Regions from separate parts of the Shewanella scandinavica genome, predicted to be linked through region 3. Evidence: predicted binding sites of a transcription regulator. Region 3 holds the regulator's gene; each other region holds the start of a gene.
The links. The regulator sigma-54, encoded in region 3, starts transcription at its own class of promoters, with help from an activator protein. The targets are predictions, from matches to a motif close to GTTGGCACGNNNNTNGNNT.

Region 1 (4,106 bases), on a different contig from region 3:
TGTTTCTTTCACTTGGGCCAGTGCGGCGCGCATGTCTTTGGCAAAAAATCGTTTAATCTTCACTTATGCGTCCTCTACTGGCCGACTGCAGATACAATACGTATTTGCTTCTCATCAGGTATTTCTTGATACGAAATGACTCTGAGATTAGGAATAGTATGTTTAACAAAGCGTGACAGCGTCGCGCGTAACATACCTGACGTCAACAATATGGCGGGTTGTCCGACCATTTCTTGCTTCTGAGCCGCATCGGCAAGGGACTGCTGCATGCGTTCTGCAAGACCGGGTTCAATATTTGGACCATCACCACCGGTTGCTTGCATTGATTGATGCAACATCTGTTCCAACTCTGGCGCCAATGTAATGACGGGGATTTCTAACTCTGGACCAGAGATCTCTTGGACTATCATACGTTTCAATGCAATACGCACCGCAGCGGTCAAAACTTCAGTGTCATTACTCTTAGTGCCGTATTCTAACAAAGTTTGCACTATTGTACGCAAGTCTCTGACTGAAACCCCTTCATTTAAAAGGTTCTGCATCACTTTTACGACATGTCCGAGTGGCATGACATCAGGAATAAAGCCATCCACCAGTTTAGGCGAGTGTTTCGCAAGCATATCCATCAGTTGTTGCACTTCTTCGTAACCTAACAACTTAGCAGCATTATTGGTCAGCAATTGGCTAATATGGGTTGCCACAACCGTGGCGGCATCAACAACCGTATACCCTAATGTTTGCGCGTGTTCACGTAATTCAGGGGCAATCCATACCGCCTCCAGACCAAAAGCTGGGTCACGCGTTTCAATACCATCGAGCTTGCCATAGACTTGACCAGGGTTGATCGCCAATTCGCAGTCGTGACGAATATCCGCCTCACCAACAACTACGCCCATTAATGAAATGCGATAGGCATTGGGCGACAAATCTAAATTATCGCGAATATGCACTGCTGGCACTAAGAAGCCCAGTTCTTGGGATAACTTTTTACGTACGCCTTTGATACGGCTTAATAACTCGCCACCTTGACCTTTATCGACCAGCGGAATTAAACGATATCCCACCTCAAGCCCAATAGTATCAACATGATGCACATCATCCCAGCCCAACTCTTTAGGCTCCTTATCTTGCCTCTCTACAGGGCCAGACTTAACTTGCTCTAGGGCTTTAATGCGTTTTGATTCATTACGCTTATAGACAAAATAGGCGGCACCTGCCGTCATAAAAGCAAAACTTAAGAACGCCATATGCGGCATGCCAGGAACGATTCCCATGACAAATAGGACTCCAGCAGCGATACCCAATGACTTAGGACTGTCAAACATCTGACTCATCATCATTTGGCCCATATCACCGGATTCATTTTGACGGGTCACCATCAATGCTGCTGCGATTGACAATAATAACCCAGGGATCTGCGCCACCAGACCATCACCGATAGTCAGCAAGGTATAAATTTCAACCGCTTCAGAAAAACTTAAGCCATGCTGAACAATACCTATGATGAAACCACCTAAGATGTTGATCACTAGAATCATGATACCCGCAACGGCATCACCTTTTACAAATTTTGAAGCACCGTCCATCGCACCATAGAAATCCGCTTCACGTGTCACTTCTGCTCGACGTAATCTTGCTTGTTCTTGATTCAAAGTCCCGGCATTTAGGTCGGCATCAATTGCCATTTGCTTACCAGGCATAGCATCTAAGGTAAAGCGGGCACTCACTTCAGCAATACGACCAGCACCTTTCGTCACCACCGCAAAATTGATAATAATCAAAATGATAAAGACAACCAAGCCAACGGCATAGTTACCGCCAATCACCACTGAACCGAAGGCTTCAATCACCTTACCTGCCGCATCGCCACCATTATGGCCCTCGAGTAATACCACACGAGTTGATGCAACGTTCAGTGCAAGGCGAAGTAATGTCGCCACAAGTAATACCGTTGGAAAGGCGGCAAAATCTAACGGCCTATCGGTATAAATTGCGACTAACAATACGATGAGCGCTAAGGCTATGTTGAATGAGAAAAGTATATCTAATAAGAATGGAGGAATAGGTAAAACAATCATGGCCAATGCAGCAAGCACAACCATAGGCGTACCAATGCCTTTGAGTGAGCTCAGCCGCATTTGTTTTACTTGACCAAGAGTCGCTTTAACATCCATTCGCTATAACCTAAATTTTGACGTGTAAGAAGCGAAAAGCAAAAAACACGCCAACAAAATCAACCTGACTAATTAAGGAGAATTATACCTATGACTCATTGATATAAAGAAGAAATAATATTGGAACATTCATATAAAGTGACATCATCTTGTGTATCACTCACAAGTGTCAGATGCTGCAAACTTAATATTTCAATTCATCAGGAATGGGCTGATTAAGCGGAACTGGAATAGGTTTACGACCGCGTCCTTTCTGATATTGGCGTAACTGGAATACATAGGCCAAAATCTGTGCCACAGCAGTAAACAATCCTTCGGGGATTTGTTGATCCAACTTAGTCGTATGGTATATTGCTCTCGCAAGCGGTGGTGCAGATACAATGGCTACATCATGGGCGCGGGCAATCTCACGAATTTTAAATGCGACGTCATCAACGCCTTTAGCTATGACAAAGGGTGCAGCGGAGCGCTTTACATCGTATTTAATCGCTACTGCAAAATGCTCAGGGTTAACAACGATGACATCGGCATTGGGTACTTCAGCCATCATTCTGCGCTGAGCCAACTCATGCTGCATCTGCCTTACTCGCGATTTCACTTCAGGCTTCCCTTCAGTGTCTTTATATTCATCCTTTACTTCTTGTTTGGTCATCTTAAGTTGCTTGTTGTGATTCCAAATTTGGAACGGCACGTCGATGACGACAATCAATAAAATAGAGGAACACAACAGGATAAACATCCACACAAGTAAATCTAATGCGTGGTAAATATTACCAGGAAGATGATCACTAGATAGCAACATAATATCATTGAAGTAAAAGCTCAGTAATAAATACGCAGAAAATGCCACCACAGAAAACTTGGCAATCCCCTTCGTCAGCTCAACTAACGCCTGCACACCGAACATGCGCTTCAAACCTGCGACTGGGCTCATTTTACTGGCCTTAGGCATCATGGCTTGGGTAGAGAAATTCATCCCGCCAAGGGATATATTGCCAATGAAAGCGACAACCACAATTAACAGCATAATTTTTGCCATGGGCCAGGCGATTTCGCTCGCGACAACGCCCCATACATTAAACATTTCTTCAGTATCAAAAATTTGCGCCCTGTCCATGGTGAAAACAGTCTCAAATACCCGAGTTAAACTTGTGGCTAGACTTGGACCTAACATATAAAAGCCACATGCAGCGGAAATTAATACCGCTGCTGTACCGAGTTCTTTCGAACGCGCAATTTGTCCTTTTTCCCGCGCCTGTTCGAGACGTCTGCCAGTGGGTTCCTCACTGCGTTCACCGCTTGACTCTTCAGCCATGGGCTGCTCCTAATACCGTCATATCAAACCATCGGCGTTACATTGAAGCGCTAACATATCGCAAAGCAGCACTTGAGCCGCAGTCCACACTTCATCAAAATGGGCCATAACAGGTGTTAAGGTTAACCAGAGAATAAACAATCCGCCAATCATAGTGATCGGAAAACCAATAGAGAAAATATTTAATTGCGGCGCGGCGCGGGTCATCACACCGAAGGACAAGTTCACTAATAACAAGGCAATAATCGCGGATATCGACATAGTTAATGCCGCACCAAACATATACGAGCCCCAATCTGCTAAAGCACGGTAGCTAGTGAGGGTTAATCCTTGATTAGAAATGGGTAGGGTCTCAAAACTCGCCACCAACATACGGATCATCAATAGATGTCCATCGACGGCTAAGAAGATTAATGTCGCCAATAATAGAAAAAAGTTACCAATAACGGGTGTTTGCTGACCCGAACCAGGATCAACCATAGAAGCAAACCCGAGACTGGTTTGCATACCAATAATCTGGCCGGTTAATACGAAAACTTGCATCACCATTTGAGTCACAAACCCCATGGCAACACCAATAATGATTTGCTGCGCAGTAATAAATACTGCACTGAGTG
Region 2 (4,106 bases), on a different contig from region 3:
GGTAAATAACATGTGTTACTTAGGAGGTAAGCTGTGAGCCTCATTAATCAAATTAACCAAGCATCGGCGCAGACGGCTCAAAATAAGAGTCAATCAAATGCTGTGACGACCAACTCATCAACCAGTTCAACGGGTAATCCGTTTCTTGATGGCATACGACTGCCAAAAGATTCGATAGTACCGGAAGCGAAAAGCCAACAATTAACTCAAGATGACTTTTTCTCGTTATTAAGCCAACAGTTATCGATGCAGGACCCTTTTAAGCCCGTCGACAACGACCAAATGATTGCGCAGATGGCATCATTCTCGACGGTTGATGGTATTACTAAGTTGAATAATGAAATCGTTAATTTAAACGGTGTTATGACGTCGAGCCAAGCATTGCAGGCATCAGGACTTGTTGGTCGTAAGGTATTGATCCCAACCGATACAGGTAACATTTCAGCTGAAAGCCCAACAATAAAAGGTGTGATTAGCACGCCAGCTAAAATTCCTGAAATTACTGTACGTGTTGAGGATGATAAAGGCCAAGTTGTGACCACCTTTAAAGTTGATGGCAGTAAGGGGGGCAATGTCGATGTGAACTGGGATGGTTTAGATAAAGATGGAAAACCTGTGACCGCAGGCAACTATACGATTAAGGCGAGTGGGTTAGTGGATGGAAAATCCCAAGAACTGCCTGTTTCAACTTATGCCCATGTGACCAGTGTCTCTCTTGGTACGGCCAGTACTGGCGCCATTCTCAACTTGAGAGGCGGTATGGGGATCAAGTTAACCGATGTGTTAGCTGTGTCTGAAACTTAAATTTATACAAGATAATTTTTTAGAATCCGAATTGGGCGTTAGTTGTCCGCAATTGAATAGAGTCAAAAGTAGAGGTGAATTATGTCGTTTAACATTGCATTGAGTGGCATTTCTGCCGCACAGAAAGATTTAAACACCACGGCGAACAACATTGCGAATGCGAATACCATTGGCTTTAAAGAGTCGCGTGCTGAATTTGCGGATGTTTACGCTAATTCTATCTTTTCAAATTCTAAAACTGCTGTCGGTGGTGGTGTTGCAACGAGTCAAGTGGCCCAGCAATTCCATCAAGGCAGCTTACAGTTGACAAGTAATTCACTCGATATGGCAATTAAAGGTGGTGGTTTTTTTGTCACTGCTTCTGAAATAGGCAGTCTTGACCATTCATTTACTCGAGCAGGGGCATTTAAAGTCGATTCAAATAACTACATGGTTGATTCTGCTGGTAATTTTTTGCAGACATTCCCTGTGGATAAAGATGGTAATTCGACATCGGTAAGTTTGACTACAGCGAAACCAGTGCAGATCCCTGATACTGCAGGTAGCCCAGTAAAAACTGAAAATGTCAGTTTACAAATGAATCTAAATGCTAAGGAAAGTACCCTTGACCCTGCTGCATTCGATCCTCTAGACCCTAAGACATACAATAACGTTACTTCAATGACAATGTATGACTCACTCGGTGAGCCACATATCATGACAACCTATTTTGTTAAGCCTAATGATGCCTCTTATAATGGAGAGAGCAATTGGGTGGCTTATTACGCTATTGATGGTAAACAAGTCGATCTAGCTGGTGCTGCTGGTACTTATCAAACGGATACTACGGGCGATGGTAACCCTGACTCAACCGGTACAGCGCAAACAACCGGCGGTTGGAAGGGCTCTGTACTTAAGTTCAATTCTGTTGGTGTCTATACCGGTAGTGATCCAGCGGTCGTTAAGACTGAGACTTTAGGTGTGGGTGGTGCAGGCGTTTTAGGTGCTGGAGCGGATGGAACTCAAGACTTAACAATTAAGTTTAATGCACCAACGCAATATGCTGCTCCTTTTGCGGCAACAGAGTTAACACAAGACGGTACGACGGTTGGTCGTTTAACTAACGTTGAAATTGGTGCTGATGGTTTAATTACTGCAAGTTACTCGAACGGTTCAACTGTGCCTTTAGCACGGGTTGCCTTGGTTCGATTTGCTAACGAACAAGGTTTAACACAAGTGGGTAATACGTCGTGGAAAGCCAGTTTGAATTCTGGCCCTGCTCTTGCTGGTGAGGCAAACAGTGGTACTTTTGGTAGCATAAGTTCATCGGCGTTAGAGCAATCGAATATCGATTTGACCACTGAACTGGTCGATTTGATTTCGGCGCAGCGTAACTTCCAAGCGAACTCTCGTACCCTTGAAGTGAACAACACACTGCAACAAACCGTATTACAAATCCGCTAATCATTACATTGTTTGACTAAGTGTTGCCGCCAGTGGCAACACTTAGCCTTTATCCTGCTATCAATTCACTTCATTTCCTTATTCTTCAATTCTATCAGTAAATTAAACGTCAACTTTATTGGCACGATGCTTGCTTTGCTATTGTCATGTAGAAAATTTGACGGAGCAGTCTGTGGACAAATTCCTTTATGTCGCCATGAGTGGCGCCAAGCAAAATATGAATGAGCTGGCGCTCCGTGCGAACAACTTAGCCAATGCTAATACCGACGGTTTTAAATCCGATATGGCACAAGCTCGCTCAATGCAAGCCTTCGGTGAAGGGTTGCCTTCCAGGGTATTTGCGATGACAGAATCTCCGTCAGCTAATTTTCGCTCTGGTCCCATAAAAACCACTGGACGAGATCTCGATGTTGCCATTAAAGGCGACGGCTGGTTTGCCGTGCAGGCAAAAGATGGCAGTGAAGCCTATACCCGCTCAGGCAGTTTAAGTTTCGACTCTACGGGTTTACTACACAATGACAGGGGAAATCCTGTTATGGGAGATGCGGGCCCCATAGTGTTGCCGCTCCCTATTGAGAAGGTTTCAATTTCTCAGGATGGCATTATTTCTGTGCGACCTCAGGGCGCTACCGCTGAAGTGGTGGAAGAAGTTGGTCGCTTGAAACTCGTTAATCCCGGTAATGCGCAGATGATGCGTGGTGAAGATGGATTATTTCGACAAATGTCAGGAGAACCAGCACCAGCTGATCCTTTCGTCGCAGTTGAAAGTGGCGCAGTGGAAGGCAGTAACGTTAACCCTGTCGATGAAATGGTGTCTTTGATTGACCTTCAGCGTCAGTTTGAATTGCAAGTCAAGATGATGAAAACCGCGGAAGAGAATGATCGCGCTTCATCTTCATTAATGCGTATTAGTTAGGAGATAGATTATGCATCCGGCGTTATGGATTAGTAAAACTGGCTTAGACGCACAGCAAACTGACATTGCGGTGATCTCGAACAACGTGGCGAACGCCAGCACTGTGGGCTACAAGAAAAGTCGCGCAGTATTTGAAGATTTGCTTTACCAAACAGTTAACCAAGCGGGCGGTGTCAGCGCTTCTAACACTAAGTTACCTAATGGGTTAAACATAGGTGCGGGTACCAAAGTCGTCGCCACGCAGAAAATGTTTACCCAAGGCAACATGCTGACTACGGATAACTCATTAGATCTGATGATTGAAGGCCCCGGCTTTTTTGAAATCCAGCTACCTGATGGTACTGCAGCCTATACCCGAAATGGTCAGTTTACCTTAGACGATACGGGCCAGATTGTGACGCCAGGTTCTGGCTACTTGTTGCAACCCGCGATCACGATTCCTGACAATGCGACCAGTATTACCGTTTCCGCTGAGGGTGAAGTTTCAGTGAAAACCCCTGGTACTGCAGAGAACCAAGTTGTGGGTCAGTTGACAATGACGGATTTTATTAATCCATCGGGTCTGGATCCTATGGGGCAAAACTTATACACGGAAACCGGTGCGAGTGGCACGCCAATTCAAGGTACTGCTTCGTTAGATGGCATGGGAGCTATTCGCCAAGGCGCCTTAGAAACCTCTAACGTTAACGTGACCGAAGAACTGGTGAACCTTATCGAAAGTCAGCGCATTTACGAGATGAACTCCAAAGTGATTTCAGCGGTAGATCAGATGCTGTCTTACGTGACTCAGAATTTATAGAGGCAAACATCATGGCTAGATATCTTGTGTTGGCCGTCGCGTTATTGCTTGCAGCCTGTAGCTCGACGCAAAAGAAACCCCTTGCGGATGATCCCTTTTATGCGCCGGTATACCCAGAGGCACCGCCGACAAAAATTGCCGCGA
Region 3 (4,106 bases):
AGCTAAACAAGGAAACGGGCAAGGTTGTATTAGAAAACAATGTTATTATTGATGCCATTAGCCCAGAAGAACCGATCCAGACCTTGTCCACCAGTTATCTGGAACTCGATCTCAATACGATGATAATGACCTCTGACCGCACCATTTACGTCACAGGGAAAGATTTTAATATTCAAGGCCAAGGCCTTTATGCCGACCTCAACGCGCAAGAAGTGCAATTGACCAGTCAGGTAGTAGGAACATATGAAGCAAAATAACGTATTACTTGCCAGCCTAATGCTAATAATGAGCATGAGCGCCTTTGCTAAAGTCGACGACCTGAAACAGGAAGTCAAAATCAAGGCTGTGAGCCAAACGGCAGATATCAAGAACAACCAGATCATCTTCTTTGGTCCGGTTGAAGTCACCCAAGGTTCGATTAAAATCCATGCAGATCAACTGCGTGCATTTTCTGCCGAAGGTGAAAATAGCAAAATTTTAGTGGCCACTGGCAACCCTGCGACGTACAGCCAAGTATTAGACGATGGCCGTCCAGCCTCGGCGAGCGCGAAAGAAATTCGTTACGATATGGCGAGCCGCACCCTGACACTTAAAGGTCTAGCCTCGTTAGATCAAGCAGGCAGCCAAGTGACGGGTAATTTGATCCGCTACAACATCATCCAGCAAAAATTAATTGCCGAGAGTACCGGCAGTGGTGACGATCGCGTGATCACGATTATTCAGCCAGAAAGCTATCAAGATGATGCCAAACCAGACGCGCCAGCAGATAAACCTGTGAAAAAGCAGGACTCTAAATGACCCAAATCACCCTAAGAGCACAAAATCTGGCGAAGAGTTACAAGAGTCGCCAAGTGGTTAAAGACGTCAGTCTGACGGTAAAAACCGGTCAGGTCGTTGGCCTACTCGGCCCGAACGGCGCGGGTAAAACTACCACCTTTTACATGGTCGTCGGTCTGGTTAAAAGCGATAAAGGCCACATTTTTATCGACGATGATGATTTAACCGCAGATCCTATGCACCTGCGCGCCCGCAAAGGCATAGGTTACTTGCCACAGGAAGCCAGTATCTTCCGTAAACTGACCGTCCATGACAACATCATGGCCGTGCTGCAAACGCGTAAAGAATTAAAAAAAGAGCAAAGGGAAGAAGAGCTAGAACATCTGCTTGAAGAGTTCCACATCACCCACATCCGTGACAGCCAAGGCATGTCATTGTCGGGCGGTGAACGTCGCCGTGTCGAAATTGCGCGGGCGTTAGCAGCAAATCCTAAGTTCATTTTGCTCGATGAACCCTTTGCTGGTGTCGATCCGATTTCGGTTATCGACATTAAAAAGATTATCGAACAGCTCAAAAGTCGTGGCCTTGGCGTGTTGATCACAGACCACAATGTCCGTGAGACATTAGATGTGTGTGAACATGCCTATATCGTGAGTCACGGAAACTTGATTGCCGAAGGAACACCCGCAGAGATCTTAGACAATCAGCAAGTTAGGGCTGTGTACTTAGGTGAACAATTCAGGCTATAGTTAATCAAGCGGAGCCAATGCAGGTAATTTATGCCACCATTGGACTCCACTCAAGATGATAACAAGCGACCTCATCCAACAATAATAACGTAGGGATCAGCGGTAACATGAAAGCGTCACTCCAGCTCAAACTGGGTCAACAGTTAACCATGACGCCACAATTACAACAGGCCATACGTCTGTTGCAACTGTCGTCATTAGAACTGCAGCAAGAGATCCAGCAAGCCTTAGATTCTAATCCCCTTCTCGAGCTGGAAGAGGATCAATTCGACGCCACTAAAGACCCTGTAAACCAAACGCTATCCGATACGGATTTCAGTGAATCTAGCACCCTGCCGCCAGAAAAAGACAGCTCCACCATAGACACGGCAGAGTCGCTCACGAAAGAGTCCATGCCCGACGAACTCCCCATGGACACCACATGGGATGAAGTGTTCACCGCCTCCCCTAATTCTGGCCCCGGCGGCAGTCGTGAAGATGATATGCCCTTCCAAGGTGAGACCAGTGAAGGCTTGTATGAGCACTTAGAATGGCAAAAAAACCTCACACCGTTTTCTGAAACTGATTTAGCCATTGCCACCGCCATTATTGATGCCATTGACGATCAGGGCTATCTCACCCAAAGCACTGAAGAAATTCTCGAAGCGATGGGCAATCCTGAAGTTGAGCTTGACGAAGTCGAAGCCGTACTCAAGCGCATTCAACATTTTGATCCCATTGGTGTTGCCGCCCGCGATTTAAGCGAGTGCCTGCTGATCCAACTGTCGCATTTCGCCGCTGACACTCTACACCTCGAAAATGCCCGCATGTTGATCAAAGATCATTTAGATCTGATCGCCGCGCGCGATTTTAGATTGTTGATGCGTAAGACTAAATTAAAAGAGGATGAGTTAAGGGACGGCATCGCGCTTATCCAAACCCTCAATCCCCGCCCAGGTTTATTGATTACGCCCAACGATGACGAATACGTCATCCCAGATGTGTCTGTGTCGAAGAAGAATGGCCGCTGGGTGGTTGAACTTAACCCAGACTGCATGCCAAAAATCAATGTAAATCAACACTATGCATCGATGGCGCGCAGTACTAAAAACCAAGCAGATAGCCAATTTATTCGTGGCCATCTGCAAGAGGCTAAATGGTTTATCAAAAGCCTAGAAAGCCGTAACGACACTTTACTTAAAGTTGCGAATTGCATAGTGCAATATCAGCAAGGTTTCTTCGAATACGGTGAAGAAGCCATGAAACCTATGGTGCTTAACGATATTGCCGAAGCGGTAGAAATGCATGAGTCCACCATCTCACGGGTGACCACCCAAAAATACATGCATACCCCTAAGGGACTTTTTGAACTAAAATACTTCTTCTCTAGCCACGTCGGAACTGACGATGGTGGGGAGTGCTCATCCACAGCAATCAGAGCCTTCATTAAGAAACTGGTTGCAGCGGAAAACCAGAAAAAACCATTAAGCGACAGTAAGATGGCACAACTTCTGGCAGAACAAGGGATCAACGTAGCCCGCAGAACCATTGCGAAGTACCGAGAGGCTATGCTCATTCCGCCTTCTAATCAGCGTAAAAGTTTATAACCTACAGTGGATATCGGAGGACGTTTCTATGCAAATAAACCTGAGTGGACACCATGTCGAAATTACCGAATCGTTACGCGCATATGTAGAAGAAAAGTTTTCAAAACTTGAACGCCATTTCGAACAGATCAATAATGTGCACGTTGTGCTCAATGTCGAGAAAATGCAACAGATTGCCGAAGCGAGAATAAATCTTATCGGTGGTGAAGTTTTTGCAACTTCAGAGCATGCTGACATGTATGCCGCTATAGACGCCCTGATTGACAAGCTTGATCGTCAGGTTATTAAACACAAAGAGAAGTTAACAAAACACTAATAATGGAACTTTGTACCATACTGCGGCCGGAGTGCACTACCTGCGCCACTCCGGGCAGCAAGAAAAAGGTACTGGAACTCATCAGCGACTTAGTCGCTGCCCAGTACCCGACCCTCTCATCTCAAGAGATATTCGAAAGCCTAGTGGCGCGCGAAAAGATGGGGAGCACAGGTATAGGGAACGGCATCGCCATTCCACATGGTCGATTAACCGATATAGAGCAGCCCATTGCCATACTCATTAAGTGTGAAGAGCCGATAGCATTCGATGCTATCGATAAGCAACCTGTTGATATTTTATTTGCACTACTGGTGCCTGCAGACCAATGTCAGCAGCACTTAAGTACCTTGTCTTGCATGGCCGAAAAGCTGAGCGACAAGCAAATATTAAAGCAATTACGCAAGACGCATGATGAAACGGAACTCTATCAGGTAATCACTGGATGAAACTGGTCATAGTGTCGGGCCGCTCAGGCTCAGGCAAATCTGTCGCCCTAAGGGTACTCGAAGATCTCGGCTATTATTGTGTCGATAACCTTCCCTTGCCCTTAATCGGCACTTTGCTTGAGCAACTCAAAGGCAGTAACGATCTCGTCGCCATCAGTGTCGACGTGCGTAACATGCCTGAGCAGGATAAAGTCTTAGTGAAGCAACTCGCGAGCCTGCCTCCTGATACTGA
Region 4 (4,106 bases), on a different contig from region 3:
TGCTGACAGTGGGCAAAGGCCAACGTATGGGCTTGTTTGCTGGTTCAGGTGTGGGTAAGAGTGTGCTCTTAGGTATGATGACTCGCGGTACCACTGCCGACATTATTGTGGTTGGGCTGGTGGGCGAGCGTGGCCGTGAAGTAAAAGAGTTCATTGAAGAAATTCTTGGGGACAAAGGTCGAGCGCGTTCTGTTGTTGTTGCCGCCCCTGCAGATACCTCGCCGCTGATGCGCCTGCGCGCCTGTGAAACCTCGACTCGCATTGCCGAATACTTTCGCGATTTAGGCTATAACGTCTTGTTATTAATGGATAGTTTGACGCGTTACGCCCAGGCGCAGCGGGAAATTGCTTTGGCTGTGGGTGAGCCGCCAGCCACCAAAGGCTATCCGCCTTCAGTATTTGCCAAGCTGCCGCGTTTAGTTGAGCGTGCTGGCAACGGTGGTCCAGGTCAAGGTTCAATTACGGCATTTTATACTGTGTTGACGGAAGGGGACGATCAACAGGATCCCATTGCCGATGCATCGCGGGCGATTCTTGATGGTCACATAGTCTTGTCACGTTCGCTTGCGGACTCTGGGCATTATCCTGCGATTGATATTGAAGCCTCCATTAGCCGGGTAGCACCTATGGTGATCTCCAATGAACACTTGGAAGCGATGCGCCGCGTGAAACAAACCTATTCCTTGTATCAGCAAAATCGGGATTTGATTTCAATTGGTGCTTATGCCCAAGGCAGCGATCCTCGAATCGATAACGCGATACGATTACAGCCGGCGATGAATGCTTTTTTACGCCAAACCATGCGTGATGCATTCAGTTTTGCCGATAGCCAAGTCATGCTCGGGCAACTTGCCGCACAGTGCAAATAATGGCGTCATCGAATTAATCGAGGTCTAGTATGGCTAACGCCGATCCCTTGTTGTTAGTGTTAAAGCTCGCCAATGATGCCGAAGAACAAGCGGCGTTATTGTTAAAGTCGGCGCAGTTAGAGTGTCAAAAACGGCTGAATCAACTCAGTGCACTCAATAACTATCGCTTAGAATACATGAAGCAAATGCAATCCCAGCAAGGCCAAGCCATTAGTGCCAGTCACTATCACCAGTTTCATCGCTTTATTCGTCAGATTGATGATGCTATTACTCAGCAAAATCGCGTTGTGGCCGACGGTGAAAAACAAAAAGAATATCGACAACAGCATTGGTTGGAAAAACAGAAAAAACGTAAGGCAGTGGAATTACTGTTAGCGAGTAAAGAGAAGAAGCGCCAAGTTGTTGAACAAAAACGAGAGCAGAAAATGACCGATGAATTTGCTTCTCAGCAGTTTTATCGCCGTCATCAGCGTTAGTGTAATGGTGCGTTAAATGATCGGTATCTTTGCCATTTACTAACTCGTATGAGTTCAGTTTTCTGTTGCCGCTTATGGTGCAGAACATTTGTTCGACTTCTTTCCCTGAGTTTTATTCTTTTCAATATGCTGCAGTAAAAACTGAAGTTTTGGCATCTTATTTGCTTTGATTTAGTCCATGACCCTGCAACCGCAGTGTTTAATTGACGTTTCTACCTAGCCATTTTCTTTTCTGCTGGGTGATGTTTGGGAGCACTTATGCAACAAATGACCAATATCCTGTTGAGTAAAACAGGCAACTCTGCGGCCAATTCCGCTAAGACATCTTCCCAAGAGTCTAATAATGAAGACTTTTCATCTACACTTGCGTCTGTCTCCGCTAGCTCATTTTCTATTTCCGCGCCTAAAAAGGCTACAGCGAATACTGACGATAAAGTGCAGATCGCCTCTACTGATAAAGTAAAAGATAAAGACATATCAACGGATGACGCTGACGTAAATCTCATCTTCGCCCAGATCAGCATGGCAAATGATATGAAGAAAACGGCATCAGAGGGAGAGAGTTTGCCGTCTGACTCTTCCCAAGGGGAAAATAATGAGTCTGCTGACCCTTTATTGAAAAGTGATGCATTCAGTACCGTTGAGCTGTCGGGTGTACAAGCTTCAATGAAAGCGATTAACACTGAGCTTCCAGTTGTCGACATCTCAGGCTCAGCGCAAGGTAAGGCTGATATTTTAACGTCAAGTGAAGTTAACTTGGCAACTGAGAAAAATCATAGCAAGTCCTCAAACGGCGATCTATTGAGTCTCCAAAAGGTATTGGATACTGATACTTCCTTTTCATCAGAACTCAAAAAGTTAACCGAGCAGCTCCAACTAAATGCAGGGGCTTTAAATGAGACTGATGTCACTAATAAAGTCTCTGCTGATAAAAAATCAGCAGATGAACTACCCGTTGAAGCAATCCAGGGTAAGAAAGTATTGCTTGATGACGCTGTTGAGGTATTGAAGTCACAGTTATCAACGGATAAAAGCGCTGAATCTCATTCTGCCTTTTTAAAGGGACAAGTCATTCCGCCGAACAGTAAAACATCTGAAAATTTGGATTTATCTGAATTTGTAGATACAGCAGAAACCGCGGCAAAGACATCATCAAAAAATCTAGAAAGCGTGATATTGAAAGACGCTGATGTGACTGAACTTAAAGACGATAAGTCATTTTCAACTGATAAATATGCGAATCAAGTTGCGAGTGTAAACGTTGAACTGCGGGGAGCAAGGTTGGATCTTAATTCTGAGGCACTGCGAACTTCTGACGACGTAGATGAATCAATGTTGAAGTTTAGCCCTGCGAGTCAAACTTTGCAGTCTGAAACCCTAGCGCCATCGACTACTAAGAATGAAATGGCTGCAACATCTTTAATCGCTGATGAAATAGTTGATACATTGGACTTGGCAAGCTCCAAGCTGATTGATACTTCTAGCACGGACGAGGTCGATACTGTTTCTGTAGAGAGTAATAAACCAACAGTTCGCAATGTTGAGATTACGATACCCCAGCAAGTAAGCCGAAATGCTAATGTCGATATCGCGGTTAGCAAAGTAGAAGTTCAGCCTATAGTTACAACACTGGATACACAGAATATCTTAGGTAACGCAGTTGATCCGAAGGATAGCGCAATGACTGATACCGAGATCAATGTTGATGTTTCAAAAGTAGCAATGGATGCGGGTACTTTGCTAAAGGATGCGAAATACAGTGTGACACTCGATGCTCAAAGAGACGTTAAGCCATTCATTATGGGAGATGAAGACAAGGTATCAACGACTGACATTAAGTCATTTTCTGCTTTAGCTCAGTCATCGACGCCACTACAAGTCAATCGTCAGGAAACGATGCAAGTTCAGTTGTCATTACGCCAAGGTGTCGAACAACAAAACCAAATGCAAGAGATGATCCAACGGTTTTCACCTGTGATGAAGCAACAGTTGATCACTATGGTGAGTCAAGGTATTCAACATGCTGAAATTAGGCTCGATCCCCCTGAGCTTGGACATATGCTGGTAAAAATTCAAGTGCATGGCGATCAGACCCAAGTACAGTTCCATGTCACTCAGACACAGACGCGTGATTTAGTTGAACAAGCTATGCCAAGATTACGCGAGTTACTGCAGGAGCAAGGGATGCAATTAGCGGATAGCCATGTGTCTCAAGGTGGCCAAGGTGAACGTCGAGAGGGAAGTTTTGGCGACGGTGGCGGTTCAAGTGGGGCTGATGTGGATGAAATCTCGGCAGAAGAGCTACATTTAGGTTTAAATCAAGCTTCTAGTGTAAATTCAGGTATAGATTATTACGCTTAAGTAGGTAACCTATAGCGATGACTTATATAGTTACGTTTTCATATTAATAAAACGTAAGAGTTTCTGCCTAAATTAAAGAGAATAGTGAATGGCTAAGGAAGAATCGTTAGAACTTGAGAACACCGAAGCTCCCAAAAGTAAAAAAAAGCTCTTTATTTTTATTGGAGTGGGGGTTTTAGTTGCACTGCTTATTGCCGGTGCCCTATGGTTTTTCCTTGGTAGTAGTTCTGAGGACGCCACGACGTCAACTGACGGAGCCGTACAAACAGAAACTCCTGCTGAAAGTGGTGCGCTGACTACCGCATCCTATGTGCCTATGCCACGTCCTTTTTTGTTTAACCTGCCTGGCCCTGATCGCGCTCGTTTAGTTGAGATTAAAGTACAGTTAATGGTACGTGGC

Region 1: a site for sigma-54 is predicted at 2,211-2,229, ahead of flhA (flagellar biosynthesis protein FlhA). Genes of this name have one in related genera too.
Region 2: a site for sigma-54 is predicted at 2,365-2,383, ahead of flgF (flagellar basal-body rod protein FlgF). Genes of this name have one in related genera too.
Region 4: a site for sigma-54 is predicted at 1,494-1,512, ahead of Q4Q50_RS00120 (flagellar hook-length control protein FliK). Genes of this name have one in related genera too.

What each region holds. Positions count from the first base shown of each region.
Region 1 is NZ_JAUOES010000001.1:12,701-16,806, forward strand. It holds gene flhF (flagellar biosynthesis GTPase FlhF) at 1-63, opposite strand, end outside; gene flhA (flagellar biosynthesis protein FlhA) at 75-2,174, opposite strand; gene flhB (flagellar biosynthesis protein FlhB) at 2,359-3,489, opposite strand; gene fliR (flagellar biosynthetic protein FliR) at 3,508-4,106, opposite strand, start outside.
Region 2 is NZ_JAUOES010000001.1:44,022-48,127, reverse strand. It holds gene flgC (flagellar basal body rod protein FlgC) at 1-9, shown strand, start outside; gene flgD (flagellar hook assembly protein FlgD) at 34-804, shown strand; gene flgE (flagellar hook protein FlgE) at 886-2,247, shown strand; gene flgF (flagellar basal-body rod protein FlgF) at 2,420-3,163, shown strand; gene flgG (flagellar basal-body rod protein FlgG) at 3,174-3,962, shown strand; gene flgH (flagellar basal body L-ring protein FlgH) at 3,974-4,106, shown strand, end outside.
Region 3 is NZ_JAUOES010000018.1:6,070-10,175, reverse strand. It holds gene lptC (LPS export ABC transporter periplasmic protein LptC) at 1-257, shown strand, start outside; gene lptA (lipopolysaccharide transport periplasmic protein LptA) at 244-798, shown strand; gene lptB (LPS export ABC transporter ATP-binding protein) at 795-1,526, shown strand; gene Q4Q50_RS15060 (RNA polymerase factor sigma-54) at 1,634-3,112, shown strand; gene hpf (ribosome hibernation promoting factor) at 3,141-3,428, shown strand; gene ptsN (PTS IIA-like nitrogen regulatory protein PtsN) at 3,431-3,874, shown strand; gene rapZ (RNase adapter RapZ) at 3,871-4,106, shown strand, end outside.
Region 4 is NZ_JAUOES010000001.1:20,187-24,292, reverse strand. It holds gene fliI (flagellar protein export ATPase FliI) at 1-869, shown strand, start outside; gene fliJ (flagellar export protein FliJ) at 899-1,345, shown strand; gene Q4Q50_RS00120 (flagellar hook-length control protein FliK) at 1,604-3,706, shown strand; gene fliL (flagellar basal body-associated protein FliL) at 3,795-4,106, shown strand, end outside.